DNA from 3 places in the Pseudomonas sp. GB2N2 genome. Region 1 is predicted to be linked to each of the others. Evidence: predicted binding sites of a transcription regulator. Region 1 holds the regulator's gene; each other region holds the start of a gene.
The links. Region 1 encodes FliA, which starts transcription of late flagellar genes. Its sites were predicted from a motif close to CTAAAGTTTNNNNNNNNNNNGCCGNTAA; they were not measured.

Region 1 (5,998 bases):
CACCGTGGTCGATGCCAGTACGGTAGTGGCTACCCACTTGAACCAGATTCTGTACAAGCATTCCAGTGAGCTGATCGGCCACGAGGAAGTGCAGCAACTCATGCAATTGCTGGCCAAAAGCTCGCCAAAACTGGCGGAAGAGTTGGTGCCGGGCGTGGTCTCGTTGTCGCAGCTGCTCAAGGTTCTGCAAGCGTTGCTGGCCGAGCAGGTGCCCGTTCGCGACATTCGCAGCATCGCCGAGGCCATCGCCAACAATGCCGCCAAGAGTCAAGATACTGCCGCGCTGGTGGCCGCGGTGCGCGTCGGCGTATCCCGCGCAATCGTCCAAAGCATTGTAGGCACTGACTCTGAGCTACCCGTTATCACCCTGGAGCCAAGGTTGGAACAGATATTGCTCAATAGTCTTCAGAAGGCAGGACAAGGCTCGGAAGAGGGCGTTCTGCTGGAGCCAAGCATGGCAGAGAAGCTGCAGCGCTCGTTGATCGAAGCGGCGCAGCGTCAGGAAATGCAAGGTCAACCGGTGATTCTGCTGGTGGCCGGCCCGGTTCGCGCCATGTTGTCGCGATTTGGCCGACTGGCAGTCCCGGGTTTGCATGTGTTGGCTTATCAGGAAATTCCTGACAACAAGCAAGTGACCATCGTTGCGACAGTAGGGCCCAACGGCTGAGGTAGTGGTTTATGCAAGTTAAGCGTTTTTTCGCCGCCGATATGCGTCAGGCCATGAAACTGGTTCGTGATGAGCTGGGCGCTGATGCCGCCATCATTGGCAACCGCCGGATCGCCGGTGGTGTCGAGCTGACGGCTGCGCTCGATTACAAATTGTCGGCGCTGGCCCCGCGTGTTCCGAACATGGAACTCGAGGATGAGCTGCGCAAGACCCAGTCGCGGATCGTGACCGCCCAGGCCGAATTGAGCCTGCGCAGTGAAGGCGAGAGCGACAAGAGCACCAATCGCCAGTTGTTCGCCGGCCTGCCACTGACCGCCGCCGAGCCGCTGATCGAACCGACTTACGCTGAGCCTCGTCGCGCCGCACCGGCCCCTGCGCCTGCCTCGGGCGGTGTTGACCCGCGTGCATTCGACTCGATGCGTTTCGAACTCAACAGCCTGCGTGAACTGATGGAAGTGCAACTCGGCTCGCTGGCCTGGAATCAGCTGCAAGGCAGCCGTCCGGCTCAGGCCAACCTGTGGCGCCGTCTGCAGCGCATCGGTTTGTCCGGCCCGTTGTCCCGCGATCTGCTGGAGCTGATCACCGATATCGACGAACCCCGTCAGGCCTGGCGCATGCTGCTGGCGCATCTGGCGCGGATGATTGCCACACCGGAAGTCGAGCCGCTGGAAGAGGGTGGTGTGATCGCCATGGTCGGCCCTGCCGGCATGGGCAAGACCACCACGCTGGCCAAGCTCGCAGCCCGTTACGTGCTCAAGTACGGCGCGCAGAACATCGCGCTGGTGAGCATGGACAGCTACCGCATCGGTGCCCAGGAACAGCTCAAGACTTTGGGTCGAATCCTTAACGTGTCGGTGACCCACGTCGATCCGGGCCAGTCCCTGGTCCAGGCGCTGGAGCCGTTGCTGCGCAAACGCGTGGTGCTGATCGATACCGCGGGCCTGCAGGCCAGCGATCCGGCGCTGCGCATGCAGCTCGAAAGCCTGGCCGGTCGTGGCATCAAATCAAAAAATTACCTGGTTCTCGCAACCACCAGCCAGAAACAGGTTCTAACGGCCGCTTATCACAGTTACAAGCGCTGCGGGCTCGCTGGCTGCATCCTGACTAAACTGGATGAAACGGCAAGTCTGGGCGAAGTGTTGAGCCTGGCAATCAGTCATGAGTTGCCGGTGGCTTACCTGACCGATGGACCGCGGATTCCGGATGATTTGCATCTGCCGCGTCGGCATCAGTTGGTCAGTCGCGCCGTCAGCGTGCAAATGCAGGAAGAACCCAGCGAAGAAGCCATGGCTGACATGTTCGCTGATATTTACCACAGCCCGACCAAGCAGGTCGGCTGAGGTATCAATGAAAAGTTTTTGTACCTACATCGATGGTCTGCCATGCATTGTTCCGGTTGAGAACGCGCAGCCAGTAATGTGGCCTCCGTCTATGCAAGACAAGGTAAAGAAATAACATGGGCAGCATGCATCCCGTACAGGTGATCGCGGTGACCGGCGGCAAAGGTGGCGTCGGCAAGACTAACGTGTCAGTGAACTTGTCCCTGGCTCTGGCTGAGCTCGGCCGACGCGTCATGCTGTTGGACGCCGATCTGGGACTGGCGAACGTTGACGTTCTGCTGGGACTGACACCAAAACGTACCCTGGCCGACGTGATCGAAGGCCGCTGTGAGCTGCGCGACGTCCTGTTGCAGGGCCCCGGCGGCATCCGCATCGTCCCGGCCGCATCAGGCACCCAGAGCATGGTGCATTTGAGCCCGGCGCAGCACGCCGGTCTGATCCAGGCATTCAGCGATATCGGCGACAACCTCGACGTGCTGGTGATCGACACCGCTGCAGGTATCGGTGACTCGGTAGTCAGTTTTGTTCGCGCCGCGCAGGAAGTCCTGCTGGTGGTCTGCGACGAGCCGACTTCGATCACTGACGCCTACGCACTGATCAAACTGCTGAACCGCGACTACGGCATGAACCGCTTCCGCGTCCTGGCCAACATGGCCCAGAGCCCGCAGGAAGGCCGCAACCTGTTCGCCAAGTTGACTAAGGTCACGGACCGCTTCCTGGACGTCGCCCTGCAATATGTCGGCGCGGTGCCTTACGACGAAAGCGTGCGCAAGGCGGTTCAAAAGCAGCGCGCAGTCTATGAAGCTTTCCCGCGTTCCAAGTGCTCCCTGGCGTTCAAGGCCATCGCACAAAAGGTCGATACCTGGCCGCTGCCCGCCAACCCGCGCGGGCACCTGGAGTTTTTCGTCGAGCGCCTCGTGCAACAAACGGCAGGGCCCGTGCTATGACATCCAGCGGTTACAACCTCTACAAGAAGTCGGCACGTGACGCGCAGTACGAGCTGATCGAGCGTTACGCGCCATTGGTCAAACGCATTGCCTATCACTTGCTGGCGCGACTGCCGGCCAGTGTCCAGGTCGAAGACCTGATCCAGGCCGGGATGATCGGCCTGCTTGAAGTGTCGACCAAATATGACGCCAGCAAAGGCGCGAGTTTCGAGACGTACGCGGGCATACGAATCCGCGGCGCGATGCTCGATGAAGTTCGCAAGGGGGACTGGGCGCCACGTTCGGTCCACCGCAATACCCGCATGGTCAGCGACGCTATTCGCTCGATTGAAGCAAAAACCGGTCGTGACGCTAAAGATCACGAGGTTGCGGCCGAACTCCAATTGAGTCTCGACGATTACTACGGGATCTTGAACGACACCCTGGGCAGCCGGTTATTCAGTTTCGACGATCTGTTGCAGGACGGCGAACACGAAGGGCTGCACGAGGATGGCGCAAGTGCTCATCTCGAGCCGTCACGCGATCTGGAAGATGAACGCTTCCAGGCGGCGCTGGCGGACGCGATTGCCAATTTGCCGGAGCGTGAGCGACTGGTGTTGGCGCTGTACTACGACGAAGAGCTGAATCTCAAGGAAATCGGTGAAGTCCTGGGGGTCAGCGAATCTCGGGTCAGCCAGTTACACAGCCAGTGCGCGGCCCGTTTGCGGGGGCGTTTGGGGGAGTGGCGAGCGCGCTGAAGGCAGTGTGGGGACACTGCGAACGAGGCTGGTGTGGTGTTGAACTGCGCCGGTCTCGATCTGTTGTGCTCCAGACAGTCATCGAATGCTTTGCCGGATTGATTGAAATGGCGCGTCCAGGTGCTGGGCGCGTTTAAGACTGCTTGGAGGTCGAATTGGACAAGAACATGAAAATCCTCATCGTTGATGACTTCTCAACGATGCGGCGGATCATAAAAAACCTGTTGCGTGACCTTGGGTTCACCAACACGGTCGAGGCCGACGATGGCACTACTGCCATTCCGGTGCTCAACAGCGGCAGCATCGACTTTCTGGTAACGGACTGGAACATGCCCGGCATGACCGGTATCGACCTGCTGCGCCACGTGCGCGCCGATGAAAAGCTCAAGCACTTGCCAGTGCTGATGGTCACCGCTGAAGCCAAGCGCGAGCAGATCATCGAAGCGGCCCAGGCCGGTGTTAACGGCTATGTGGTCAAACCCTTCACGGCCCAGGCGTTGAAAGACAAAATCGAGAAGATTTTCGAACGCATCGGTTGAGAAGTTGCGCCACGGGGGAGCTATGGACCACAAAGAATCTTCACAGGGCGATTTTGAATCGACCCTGAAAAAACACGCGGTCGAACTGGTTGAGAGCCTCGAAAAAGGCAAGTTCGGCGACGCTGTGCAACTGATCCATGAGCTCAACCAGACCCGTGACCGCGGCCTGTATCAGGAAGTTGGCAAACTCACCCGTGAGTTGCATAGCGCGATCGTCAATTTCCAGATTGACCCGAACATGCCGCAAGCCGAGGAAGTGTCCCAGATCACCGACGCCACCGAGCGTCTGGGGTATGTGGTCAAGCTGACTGAGGCCGCGGCCAACCGCACCATGGACCTGGTGGAAAACGCCACGCCGCTGGTCAACCGCCTGAGTGATGAAGCCCAGGCATTGAGCACCGACTGGGGACGGTTCATGCGTCGCGAAGTCGGGGCTGAGGAGTTCCGCGAACTGGCCCGGCGAGTCGACGGTTTTCTACTGCGCAGCAGCGAAGACGGTCGCGCCGTGTCGAGCAACCTCAACGACATCCTGCTCGCCCAGGATTATCAGGACCTCACCGGTCAAGTGATCAAGCGTGTGACCCAACTGGTCACCGAAGTGGAAAGCAACTTGCTCAAGCTCGTACTCATGGCCAGCCAGGTGGACCGCTTCGCGGGCATCGAACATGACCGTGACGCGATGCTTGCAGAAAAAGATCCGCAAAAACATCTCTCTCAGGGTGAAGGTCCGCAGATTCATGCCGATAAAAGAGAAGACGTTGTGTCCGGTCAGGACGATGTGGACGATTTGCTATCCAGCCTAGGGTTTTAGAATTTTAGGTATTTTAGGTTTTTAGACCTGTTAGGAGCACCCCCTTAATGAGCTTCGGCGCCGATGAAGAAATCCTTCAGGATTTTCTGGTTGAGGCCGGCGAGATTCTAGAGCAACTGTCCGAACAGCTGGTCGAGCTAGAAAGCCGACCGGATGATGCGGATTTGCTCAATGCAATTTTTCGCGGTTTTCACACTGTAAAAGGGGGCGCCGGCTTCCTCCAGCTCAACGAGCTGGTGGAGTGCTGTCACATCGCCGAGAACGTGTTCGACATCCTGCGCAAGGGTGAGCGTCGCGTCGACTCGGAACTGATGGACGTGGTTCTCGAAGCGCTGGACGCGGTGAACAGCATGTTCACTGAAGTCCGCGAACGCAGCCCGATCACGCCTGCTACACCTGAATTGCTCGCGGCGCTGGCCCGTCTGGCCGAGCCGCAATCCGCCGATCAAGCCGCGCCTGTGGCTGAGCTGGAACAACCGGCTGCCGAAGCCGAATCGGGCGACATTACCGATAACGAATTTGAACAACTGCTGGACTCGCTGAACGCCGTCAAGGCTCAGGCCGAGGCGCCAGTGGCTGCTCCAGTCACTTCTGCCGATGCGGCAGCCAGCGATGAAATCACCGATGCCGAGTTCGAGTCGTTGCTCGACCAATTGCACGGCAAAGGCCAGTTCGCCGTAGATGCGGTGGCCGCATCGGCTGCACCTGCTCCCGCCGCGCCCGCTGCACCAAAAGCGCCAGGCGATAGCTCCGACATTACCGACGACGAATTCGAGGCACTGCTCGATCAACTGCACGGCAAGGGCAACTTTGCCGTCGATGCGCTGGAATCGGCGATTGCTTCGGTCCCGACCCCGGCTGCAACCGCCGCAGCGGCGGGCGGTGATCTGATCTCCGATCACGAATTCGAATCGCTGCTCGACGAATTGCACGGTAAAGGCAAGTTCACGGAAGTCG
Region 2 (5,998 bases), 2.3 Mb from region 1:
GCGAGTGGGGCGGGTTGAAGGTAGTGATCGACCTTCCCAAACGCTGACACAGTTCTGAACGCAACCGATTTCCCTGTGGGAGCGAGCCTGCTCGCGATATCGGTGTGTCAGTCAATACAGATGTCGACTGATACATCGCTATCGCGAGCAGGCTCGCTCCCACAGGGGATCTTCAGTGGGTAAAAATCCTGGATCAGACGCGGAATTGATCCATCAAACTCTGCTGCTGATTCGCCAGGCTATTGAGCGACTGGCTCACCCGCGCTGACTCATTGGCCTGCCCCGACAGCGACTCGGTGACGTCGCGAATCGTTGCCACGTTGTTGTTGATCTCTTCCGCCACCGCGCTTTGCTCTTCCGCTGCGGAGGCGATCTGCAGGTTCATGTCGCTGATCACCGTCACCGCGTCGCCAATCTGGCGCAACGCCGTGACGGCCTGGCTGACCTGCTCGACACTGCCCTGAGCCTGGCGATGGCTGTTGTTCATCGAGCCCACTACGTCCTGAGTGCCGCTCTGCAATTGCTCGATCACCAGACGGGTTTCTTCGACCGATTCCTGAGTGCGCCGCGCCAGGTTGCGCACCTCGTCGGCGACCACGGCAAAACCGCGTCCGGCTTCACCGGCACGGGCGGCTTCGATGGCGGCGTTGAGGGCCAGCAAATTGGTTTGTTCCGCAATGGCGCGGATCACTTCCAGCACCGAGCCGATTTTCTCGCTGTTCGCCGCCAGGCCTTCGACCTGCACCATGGCCGCGCTCATGTCGGCGGCGAGGGTGTCGATGCTGGTGGTGGTCTGGTCGATCAACGTCAGTCCCCGGCGCGTTGCCTGATCCGCGTCCCTGGCAGCCTGTGCAGCTTGCGCTGCGCTGCGGGCGACGTCCTGGGCAGTGGCGCTCATTTCGTGGGAGGCGGTCGCCACCTGGTCGACCTGACGGTATTGCTGCTCCATGCCGGCGCTGGTCTGGGTGGCGATGGCGGAGGACTGGTCCGCTGTACTGCGGGCGTCCTGCACCGAGCGTTTAACTTCGGCAATGATCGGTTGCAGCTTGTCGAGGAAGCGGTTGAACCAGCCGGCCAACTGACCCAGTTCGTCCTGTTTGTCATAGGCCAGCCGGCGCGTCAGATCCCCTTCACCGCTGGCGATGTCTTCGAGCATGTGCGCCACACCGAGAATCGGTTTGGTCACGCTGCGTGCCATCAACCACACCAGCAACAGGCCGATCAGCGCGGCCAGCACGCCGAGGCCGAGTTCTACCAGGCTGCCAGCGGTGTTGCTGTCGTCGAGTTGTTTTTTCAGTGCTTCAGCCGGGCCGACCAGGACTTTCTCCGGCACATCGAGCAAAACGCCCCACGACTTGCCGCCGGGAATCGGCTGGAACGGCGACAGCACTTTCAACTGATGCTCGCTGTGCAGGCTCGCGGTTTTGCCGCTGGCGGCGAGCATGCGAATCAGCTCGGCGCCGCTGGTGGTGTCCACCGCATCCAGGCGCTTGCTGAGTTTGCTGGCGTCCGGGCTGTAGCCAGCGAGCAAACCGGCGGGGCTGATAATGCTGACGTTGGTCTGGCCGTCGTAGAGCTTCTTGCTCGCGCCCTTGCTGATCGCCTGCAAGCTGTTCAGGTTGATATCCACCGAGAGCGACGCAATGACTTTGCCATTGAGCATCAACGGGAACACGATGCTGGTCATCAGCACGTTCTGGCCGTCGATCACATAGAAGTAGGGTTCGATCACGCAGGGCTTGAGCGAGGTGCGCGGGCAAGTGAACCAGGCGTTGGCAGCCTCGCCGCTGGGGCCGGCGCTGGTGTCGGCCATGTCGCTTTCGGGCAGCGCCATCGACGTCACTTTGCCGGGAGTGGGTTGCGACCAGTACAGGGCGAAACGGCCCTTGTCGTTACTGCCCAGCTCCGCCTGGCCGGCGAACAGTTCGTCCTTGCCATCCAGCGCATTGGGTTCGAACACCAGCGACAGGCCGAGCAATTCCGGGTTGGCTTGCAGCGCTGATTTCACCTGACGCGTCAGGTCTTCACGCAGGTCGAAGGCGTCGAGAAAGCGCTTTTCCGCCTGATCGCGCAGGAACAGCACCTGACGCGAAAAGCCATGGCCATATTGATAGGCGTCCATGAACTGCTGGCGAATCACCAGCGCCTGGTTCTCGCCCTGGGATTCGATGCGCGCCTGGGCGGCTTCGTTGAGCATCTCCATGCTCGAGGCTTTCACCAGCGCGGAGCTGTGCTCCATGCGATACAGCGAAAGACCTACCAGCAAGGTCACGACACCCGCCAGGCACAGCCCGGCCAGCAGGGTGATTTTCCATTGGATGGAAAGTTGTCTGAGCGACATGGAGACGTCCTTTATTCGATTTATATCTGAGACTTTGCACTATAACGGCCCGAAAGAAGCGTTCTTGAGCTGAAAGCTGCAAGCCACCGCGAAAACGCTTACAGCTTGAGGCTTGCAGCTTGTCGCTGCTTCATTCAAAGTGCGCGCCCTCTAATAAAACCCATTCCCTGATCCGCTGGTATCTCTTCGCAGATTGCCGGCCGGACTCTTTTCGCTTGCCTTGAGGTAACAATGATTAATGCTGTAATTGCCGCGGTCGGCGTCATGCTGCTGCTCAGCCTGTCCCGCGTGCACGTTGTGATTGCGCTGATTATTGGCGCCTTAGTGGGCGGTTTGACCGGTGGCCTGGGCATCGACGCGACGCTGCAAGCCTTTAATAGCGGCCTCGGCGGTGGGGCTACGGTGGCCTTGTCCTACGCCTTGCTTGGCGCCTTCGCGGTGGCGATCGCCAAGTCCGGCCTGGCCCATGCGCTGGCGGACAAAGCCCTGGCCATGGTGGACCGCCAGCACGCCAGTGGTGGCGGTTCGGTCAAATGGTTGCTGATCGGTCTGCTGTGGGTGGTGGCCATCGCTTCACAGAATATCCTGCCGATACATATCGCCTTCATTCCGTTGCTGGTGCCGCCGCTTTTATATGTGCTGACGAAGCTGCAACTGGATCGCCGGTTGATCGCCTGCGTCATGACGTTTGGCCTGATCACGCCGTACATGGTGTTCCCGGTTGGTTTCGGCAATATCTTCCTCAACCAGATTTTGCTGGCCAACGTCAGCAAAGCCGGCGTAGACATCAGCCAGATCAACGTCATGCACGCCATGGCGATTCCGGCGATGGGCATGGTCTTCGGATTATTGGTCGCGGTGTTTTTCAGCTACCGCAAAAAGCGTATCTACGACCTGGAGAAGATCGAACAAGTCGAACAGGTCAGCGTTGCCTATAACCCGATGACCCTCGGCGTTGCTGGCCTGGCGATTGCGGCAGCGTTCATCATTCAGTTGCTGCTGGATTCGATGATCATCGGCGCGTTGGCCGGGTTTCTGATCTTTTCGGTGTCGGGCATCGTCAAGTGGCGTGAAACCGACGATTTGTTTACCGAAGGCATGAAGATGATGGCGATGATCGGCTTCATCATGATCGCCGCTTCAGGGTTCGCCGAAGTGCTGAAGGCTACGGGCCAGGTGCGAACGCTGGTTGAAAGTGCGGCGGCGTGGATCGATCACAGTCAGGCCATCGGCGCATTGCTGATGTTGCTGGTGGGGTTGATGGTGACCATCGGCATCGGTTCGTCGTTCTCCACTGTGCCTATTCTGGCGGCGATTTTTGTGCCGTTGTGCGTGCAACTGGGGTTCAGCCCGATGGCGATTGTCTGCATTGTCGGCACGGCTGGGGCATTGGGTGACACCGGTTCGCCAGCCTCTGATTCGACCCTCGGCCCGACGTCCGGCCTGAACATCGACGGCCAGCATCACCATATCTGGGACACCGTGGTCCCGACCTTCCTGCACTACAACCTGCCGCTGCTGGCGTTCGGCTGGGTGGCCGCGATGGTTCTCTGATCCCATCCTTCCCAGTGATGGCGCCTGTGACGTTGCCATCGCCGGCAAGCCGGACTCCTACAGTTTTACGTTGGCGTGCCGTTAAAGCCTTTAACCACGCCAAATAAAATCGAAAGAGTGAACCGTCATGCGCCTGAGCCTGAAGGCTAAAGTCCTGTCCCTTGCCGTTCTCCCGGTGTTGCTCTTTGCGCTGATCATCAGTTTGACCACGTTGTTCGTTCTGCAGGAGCAGGCTCACAAGGAGGTCGAAGAGACGCGCCAACGCCTGCTCAGCGATGCCAAGGCCACGCTGCAAAGTTACGTGACCGTGGCCATGACCGCGATCAAACCGCTCTACGACGCTGCCGCTCCGGGCGATGATGCGGCGCGGGCGCAAGTGATCAAATTGCTGTCGAGCATCAGCTACGGCAAGGAAGGTTACTTCTTCGGCTACGACTCCAACACTGTGCGCCTGTTCAAGGCCAACAGCCCCGAAGGCGTGGGCCAGAGCTTCAAGGACAACCGTGATCCGAACGGTGTCTACGTCAACCGCGACCTGGTGAAAGTCGCCAGGGACGGCACGCACTACCTGCAATACAGCTCGCCATTGCCGGGCAACAGCCAGGTGCTGGTGCCGAAACTCGGCTACACCGAGTACCTGCCGAAGTGGGACATGGCGGTCGGTACCTCGGTCAACCTCGACGGTATCGAAGCCCAGGTGGCGGTGGTTGAAGCCAAGGTCCAGGACCGCATGGAGGGCGTGTTGCTGAGCATCGTCGGCATCGCCGCCGTGGTGCTGCTGGTGATCGCCGCTGCCGGCATGCTGCTGGCCAACACCATTTTGCGTCCGCTGAACCTGATGAAAGCCAACCTTGATGACATCGCGGCGGGCGAGGGCGACCTGACCCGTCGCCTGAGCATCACCAGCCAGGACGAACTCGGCCAGCTTGCGGGCTCGTTCAACCGCTTTGTCGACAAAATCCATGGTCTGGTGCGCCAGATTACTGAAATGACTTCGCAACTGACCGGCCTGGTGAATCAGGTGTCCGATCAGGCTCATCGCTCGGATCAGGCCATGGAACGTCAGCGCCATGAGACCGATCAGGTCGCCACGGCGATCAACGAAATGTCGGCCGCCGCTCAGGAAGTGGCGAAGAGTGCGCAAAACGCCGCCGTCGCTGCCCAGCAGACCGACGAAGAAGGCCAGGCCGCCAAGCGCGTGGTGGCCGGTAGCATCGTCAAGATTCATGCGTTGGTCGACGATATTCGCAGCAGCGGCGTGTCACTCGACAGCCTGCAAAAGGACGTGTCGTCGATTGTCAGCGTGCTCGGGGTGATCCGTTCGATTGCCGAGCAGACGAACCTGTTGGCGCTCAACGCGGCGATTGAAGCCGCCCGGGCTGGTGAGGCCGGTCGTGGCTTTGCGGTGGTGGCCGACGAAGTTCGGGCGCTGGCCAGTCGTACGCAAATCAGCACCCAGGAAATCCAGGGCATGATCGACCGTCTGCAGGCCGGTACGCAGTCGGCGGTGGAAGCGATGCGCCGTTCCAGCGAGGCGGGCGACGGCACCTCTGCGCAGGCCAACCAGGCAGGCGCGTCCCTCGACACCATGGCGCAGCTGATCGGCACCATCAACTCGATGAACGCACAGATCGCCAGCGCCGCCGAAGAGCAGACCGCCGTGGCCGAAGAAATCAACCGCAGCGTGCATCAGATCGCGGTGGCCGTGGACACTGTGGCCGACGAAACCCAACTCGGCGCCCAGACGTCGCGCAGCCTGGCGGATCTCGGTCAGCGGTTGGGCAGCCTGGTAGGCCAGTTCCGCATTTAAGGTTCAGGTACAGAACCTGTGGGAGCGGGTTTGCTCGCGAAAGCGGTGTTTCAGGTAACACAGCTGTCGCCTGACACCCCGCTTTCGCGAGCAAGCCCGCTCCCACAGTGAATCGTGGTGTGGCGGGTATTAGGGTCTATCCCAATACGGCACCGCGCCGAAACACTCGACGAAGAAATCAATCACCGTTCGCACCTTCACCGATAACCGTCGGCTCCCGGGCCAGAGCACAGCGATCTGCTGCGGTTCGAGGCTGTTGGACACTTGATAGTCCCTCAGCACCGGCACCAGCG
Region 3 (5,998 bases), 2.8 Mb from region 1:
CGGCGCCGACATCAGGGCAGGCGCTGTCGACATTGATCGCGCCGCGCTTGTGCTTGAGGTCGTCGAGGTGCATCAGGCGGAAGTCCACGCTGAAGCGGGTTTGTTCGGTGTGGTTGGCGACCGTGCCGTGCAGGTGCGAACCGGAGAAGATCAGCATCTCGCCGGTGTTGCCGGCAATGCGCACTTCGGACGCGCTGTTGATCGCTTCCATCGGCACCGGGTGCACGCGGACTTCCTCCTTGAGGTTGTCCTTGGCCTTGTGCCGCTGGTTGCTGATCCAGTCGTTGAGGCTCCATTCGCTGGAGGTGTTCTTCACCGGCACATCAAAGTAGCCGGCGTTGATCATCATGGTCTGGTCGGGGCGGATGGTGTGCACCGGCATCCAGGTGTTGATCTGGCAATCGACGCTGCCGTACCAGGTGTCGCGATGCGGTTTGTAGGCATAGCTGACACCGGCGTGCAGGTAGTCATAGTTCGGCACCACGCGAATGCGCGGCACGTCGAAAATGTATTCACGCGGGTCGACGCCGATCTCGTCGATGAACGACAGGATCAGGTCCTTGGCGCGTTGACTGTTGGTGAACTGGCCCTTGAGGCGTGTCACCAGAACCACGAATTCTTCCACCGGCATCAGCGTGTGCAGGGCCTGGTGACGGGTCTCGCCGTCAAAGGCGGCGGTGATGCTTTCCTGAGCAAACGCACACAGCTCTTTGGCGGCGCGCAGTTGGGTGTTCAGGAAGATGTCGCCGGCGTAGATGGCTTCTTTGAAGTCAGCTTTCTGTTGAAGCTGATTGATGTACAGATTCACGATTCCACTCCTGAATGCATCGAGTCTCTTAAGAGTCGGCCACACGTTAGCAAACTGAAGTGCAATCAGGCGGGCGGTGGATCAATAAAAGTGCAATCCCCTGAATTTGCGACGAAATGCTTTCTCGCAGGCAAAAAAATCCCCCTGTAGGAGCGAGCAGGCTCGCTCCTACAGGGGGCGGGGGTTGGGGCTAGAAAATCTGGGTGAACAGCCAGTACAGGCTGCCCGACAACAGAATCGCCGCCGGCAAGGTCAGCACCCAGGCCATCAGCAGGTTGCGGATGGTCTTCATCTGCAAGCCGCCGCCGTTGGCGACCATGGTCCCGGCCACGCCCGACGACAGCACATGGGTGGTCGACACTGGCAGCCCGAACATGTCTGCCGCACCGATGGTCAGCATGGCCACGGTTTCCGCCGAGGCGCCCTGCGCGTACGTCAGGTGGGTCTTGCCGATTTTCTCACCGACCGTCATCACAATGCGTTTCCAGCCGACCATGGTGCCGAGGCCCAGGGCAATCGCCACCGCGATCTTCACCCACAGCGGAATAAACCGCGTCGAGTTGTCGATCTGCTGCTTGAACAGTTGCAGCTTGCTGCTGGTGTCAGCGTCGAAATTGCCGACCTTGTTCTTGTCCATCAGGCGAATGGTTTCGCTGGTCAGGTACATGTCGTTACGCACGTTGCCCACGGCTTCGGCCGGGACTTTCGACAGCGAGCCGTAACCCTTCACTTCGTTGCCGATGCTGCCAGCCAGCGCGGCGAGGGCCGGCACCAGTTGCGGCGTGGCTTCCTTGCTGCGCACATATTCCGACAGCACCGGACGCGGATCGGCAGGCGCCGGCAGCGGCGAATTTTTTGCCAGCGCCTGCTGGGTGACTTCGGCCACGGCGGCAAACTGCAAGGCTTGATCCGCCGGCATCGTGCGGTTCAGCGCGTAGGCCATCGGCAGAGTGCCCACCAGGATCAGCATGATCAGGCCCATGCCTTTCTGGCCATCGTTGGAACCGTGGGCAAACGACACGCCGGTGCAGGTCACGATCAACATGCCGCGAATCCACCACGGTGGCGGCGTGTTGCCTTCCGGTGCCTTGTACAACGCGCGATTCTTGACGAAGGCGCGCAAGGCCAGCAGCAACAGCGCGGCAAACCCAAAGCCGACCAGCGGCGAGAGCAGCAGCGCATAACCGATCTTGGTCGCCTGCGCCCAGTCCACGCCGCTGGTGCCATCGCGACCGTGCATCAGGGCATTGGCCACGCCGACGCCGATGATCGAACCGATCAACGTGTGCGACGACGACGCCGGCAAACCCAGCCACCAGGTGCCGAGGTTCCACAGGATCGCCGCAATCAGCAGGGCAAAAATCATGGCGAAACCGGCGGACGATCCGACTTGCAGAATCAGCTCCACCGGCAGCAAAGCGATGATGCCGAACGCCACCGCGCCGCTCGAGAGCAGCACGCCGAGGAAGTTGAAGAACCCGGACCAGGCCACCGCGAAATTCGGCGGCATCGAATTGGTGTAAATCACCGTGGCCACCGCGTTGGCGGTATCGTGGAAACCGTTGACGAACTCGAAACCCAGCGCGATCAGCAGCGCCACGCCCAGCAACAGAAACGGCGTCCAGGTGGTGACCACCGTGCCGAGTTCTTTCATGTCGTGCATCAGGCTGTAGGCGGTGAACAGCAAACCGCTGGCCAAAACACCGAAGAAAATCACCAGTGTGAGCAGGCCGGGTTTTTTGTCGAAATGCGGCCTCGCGCTGTTGGCGGGCGCCTGGGCGGCGGTGTAGGAAGGAGTAGCCATGACGGACAATCCTGTGGCGGGAAGGAGTGTCAGTCATAGTCGTTGCTAAATGTTACAGAGAGGCTGCGTTGGGTCAGTGTTTGCGGTGATTGCTGTTCCGTCGATCTGAATCCAACGCGATCCCCTGTAGGAGCGAGCTTGCTCGCGAAGGTCGTTAACGATGACGCGTACAGCCAGATGCCCTGCGTCGCGCTCAGATTTTTTTCCCGAGCGAGTTCGCTCCTACAGATCCTGGCGCTTGCGGAACGCCCAGCGCCCGGCAATCACGGTAAACGTCGCGACCAATGCCACCAGAATCCAGAACCCCTCCGGGTCCTGAGAGAGCGGCACACCGCCCACGTTCATCCCGAAAAAACCGGCAATGATGTTGATCGGCAACGCGAGCACCGTCACCACCGTCAGGGTAAACAGCGTGCGGTTGCTCTGTTCATTGAGGTTGGCGGCAATCTCTTCCTGCAACAGCTTGATCCGCTCACCCAGCGCCGTGAGGTCGTTGATGATCAGCGCAAACTCCTCGGTGGATTTGCGCAGTTCCTTCACGTCTTCCTTTTGCAGCCATTGCGGCGGACGGTTGAGCAGGCGCAACAACGAACCCGGCTCCAGCGCCAGCAGCCGTTGCAGGCGCACCAGTACGCGACGGTTGGCGCCGAGTTCTGCGCGGTTGGTCGACAGACGCGAGGAGAGCAATTCATCTTCGATCTGATCGACGCTCTGGCTGGTCTTGCGCACGATCTGCGTCAGCACTTCACCCTGATCACGCAGCAAATGCACGAGCAATTCCAATGGCGAGCGAAAGCGTTCGCCGGCCTTTACCGACGAACGTAACTTGTCCACCGAGTGCAGCGGTTGCAGGCGCGCGCTGATGATCAGCCGGCTGCGGGCGCACACCCACAGCGTCGAAACATCCGACGAGACCATGCTGCTGAGGTTGAACACCACATCGTTGACCACCGCCAGCAACGCCGAATCCACATGCTCGATGCGCGTCGAACGCGACCCTTCATGTAAGGCTTCGAAAAACTCGTCGGGCAATTCCAGATGACTTTTCATCCAGCGCTCGCACGCGGCGTGGGCGAGGTTGAGGTGCAGCCACAAAAACTCGTCGCTGTCGTCCGGCTGTTGCAGGCAGCGCAGCGCCATGGCCGAATCGATTTCCCGGCCGCGTTCGCCAGGGCGAAAACTGAAACCGTACAGCAGGCCGAACAGGTCCGGATCGCGATGGCTGATGTCGATGCTGTGGTTCATGAGGGCTCGCAAGGGGAGGCGCCTGTCGCGGGTTTCACAGGTTCACTTGAGCCGCATCATCGCAAGGTATCTTGACAGTTTTGTGACGGCTTCGTGGCGCTGGCCATGTGCCTTCTACCGGCGGTCGGAACCGCTCAAGAACGGACCTGACACGCCGATCTCCCGTAGGAGCCAGAACGCAGGCTCTTACAAATGCACGAGTTCGATGCTGCTGACAGGGATGTCCGGACCACTTTCACGCCTTGCCCAAGACGTGCCTCATTCCTGTCATGAGTACTTCCCGATGTTTTTGCAAAAGTCCCTGAGAGCGCAAATTCTCGCCCTGCTGAGCGGTAGTCTTTTTGCGATGCTGTTGATCGCGCTGGCTTGCTTTCACTTTCTGTCGAATGGCGTTCAGAGCTACGCGAATCTCATTGATGGCCCACTGCACACTTCGCAATTGATCGATGAAGCCAATCTGCAATTCAAGGTGCAGGTTCAGGAATGGAAAAACGTACTGCTGCGTGGCAAGCAACCGGCGGATCTGGATAAATACTGGAAACAATTCGAAGACCGTCAGCGCGACGTGCAGGGCATCCTCGGCGAATTGGCCGCGCAGAAAGGCATCGAGCCAGAACTCAGGACCCGCATCGAACGCCTGCGTGACGAACATCGCCAGTTAGGCTCGGCGTACCAGAAGGGCCGAGATGCTTACGTGGCGGCCGGTGCCGACCCGACTGCGGGCGACACCGCGGTCAAGGGCGTGGACCGGGCGACCAGCGATCAAATGAGTGAACTGGTCAGCCAGTTACGCAAGCAGGGCGCCGAGCAGTCGAAGGTGATCAGCGCCAGTGCCGATCGCACGGTGTGGCTGGGGATCATCGTGATGCTCGCATCCGGTCTGCTGATCGGGTTGTTGAGCCTGTGGCTGATCAACCGCAACCTGGTGGAACCGATCCGCAAACTGATCGACTACGTGGCGCAACTCAGCCAAGGCAAGTTTGCCGAACGTGTGGCCAGCACCCGCCAGGATGAGTTGGGCAAACTGGCGACCGCGGCTAATACGCTGCGCGATTTCCTCGCCGACACCTTCACTCGTTTGCAAATCAGCGCCAAGGACCTGGACAGCGCCAGCGGTGAACTGCAGGCGATTGCCAGCCTGATGGCCTGTGGCACTAACGAACAGTTCAACCGCACCGATCAGGTGGCCACGGCGATGAATGAAATGTCCGCCACCGCGCAGGAAGTCGCGCGTCACGCTGCCGACGCCGCCCGTGCGGCGGACGACGCCGACCAGTCCGCCCAGCAAGGCGAGAAAGTCATGCAGGGCACCATTCACACCATCACCCGGATGCGCAGCGAAATCGCCAACACCGCGATGGTCATTCGCCAACTGGAAACCGACAGCGGCCGCATCGGCAAGGTGCTGGAAGTGATTCGCGGCATCGCCGAACAGACCAACCTGCTGGCGCTCAACGCGGCGATCGAAGCCGCGCGTGCCGGTGAAGCGGGGCGCGGTTTTGCCGTGGTGGCCGATGAAGTGCGCAGCCTGGCCCAGCGCACGGCGGCGTCGATCATCGAGATCAACCAGATCATTCAGACCGTGCAAACCGGTGCGGTGGACGCTGCCCAAGCGATTGAAAGCGGACAGTCGCGCAGCGAAGAAAGCGTGCAGCAAGTCACTGAAGCCGGCGCGATGCTGGAGCGCATCACCCATGCCGTGGAATCCATCCGCGACATGAACCGCCAGATCGCCACCGCTGCCGAAGAGCAGACCTCGGTCGCCGAAGACATCTCGCGCAACCTCACCGAGATCACCAGCATCGCCAGTACCAACCTCGACAACGTGCAACGCACCGAAGCGGCCAGCCACAACCTGCACGGGTTATCGGGGCAGTTGAACGAAGTGACGGCCCGCCTCAGCGCCTGATGCCGTGAGGGTGCATTGGTGGCCTTATTTGATGCTCAGGATTTCGCCGGTGGCGGCTAACAGGTCCACGTTCTTCTCGACTTTGTTCGAGTCGATCAAGTCGACTTCATAGATATAGCCGTTGAGGCGATGTTCCAGTTGAGTCTTGGCAATTCTTGAACCTGGGTGCGCCTTCAACGCGATCAGGTTCAACTCTTCGAGCGGCTTGATCTTGCCTTCCTTTATCAGTTGG

Region 2: ACYZT4_RS02525 (methyl-accepting chemotaxis protein) is a predicted target of FliA. The motif match lies at 3,953-3,980, and genes of this name have one in related genera.
Region 3: ACYZT4_RS00440 (methyl-accepting chemotaxis protein) is a predicted target of FliA. The motif match lies at 3,991-4,018, and genes of this name have one in related genera.

The regions. Positions count from the first base shown of each region.
Region 1 is NZ_CM142701.1:2,858,807-2,864,804, reverse strand. It holds gene flhA (flagellar biosynthesis protein FlhA) at 1-667, shown strand, start outside; gene flhF (flagellar biosynthesis protein FlhF) at 679-2,007, shown strand; gene fleN (flagellar synthesis regulator FleN) at 2,124-2,954, shown strand; gene fliA (RNA polymerase sigma factor FliA) at 2,951-3,691, shown strand; gene ACYZT4_RS13255 (chemotaxis response regulator CheY) at 3,859-4,230, shown strand; gene ACYZT4_RS13250 (protein phosphatase CheZ) at 4,253-5,041, shown strand; gene ACYZT4_RS13245 (chemotaxis protein CheA) at 5,089-5,998, shown strand, end outside.
Region 2 is NZ_CM142701.1:563,989-569,986, forward strand. It holds gene ACYZT4_RS02505 (sensor histidine kinase) at 1-47, shown strand, start outside; gene ACYZT4_RS02510 (methyl-accepting chemotaxis protein) at 194-949, opposite strand; partial or broken gene ACYZT4_RS02515 (methyl-accepting chemotaxis protein) at 1,100-2,341, opposite strand; gene ACYZT4_RS02520 (Na+/H+ antiporter family protein) at 2,576-3,895, shown strand; gene ACYZT4_RS02525 (methyl-accepting chemotaxis protein) at 4,023-5,705, shown strand; gene ACYZT4_RS02530 (LysR family transcriptional regulator) at 5,835-5,998, opposite strand, start outside.
Region 3 is NZ_CM142701.1:84,080-90,077, forward strand. It holds gene ACYZT4_RS00425 (hypothetical protein) at 1-808, opposite strand, end outside; gene ACYZT4_RS00430 (inorganic phosphate transporter) at 999-2,612, opposite strand; gene ACYZT4_RS00435 (transporter) at 2,835-3,857, opposite strand; gene ACYZT4_RS00440 (methyl-accepting chemotaxis protein) at 4,141-5,766, shown strand; gene ACYZT4_RS00445 (PepSY domain-containing protein) at 5,791-5,998, opposite strand, start outside.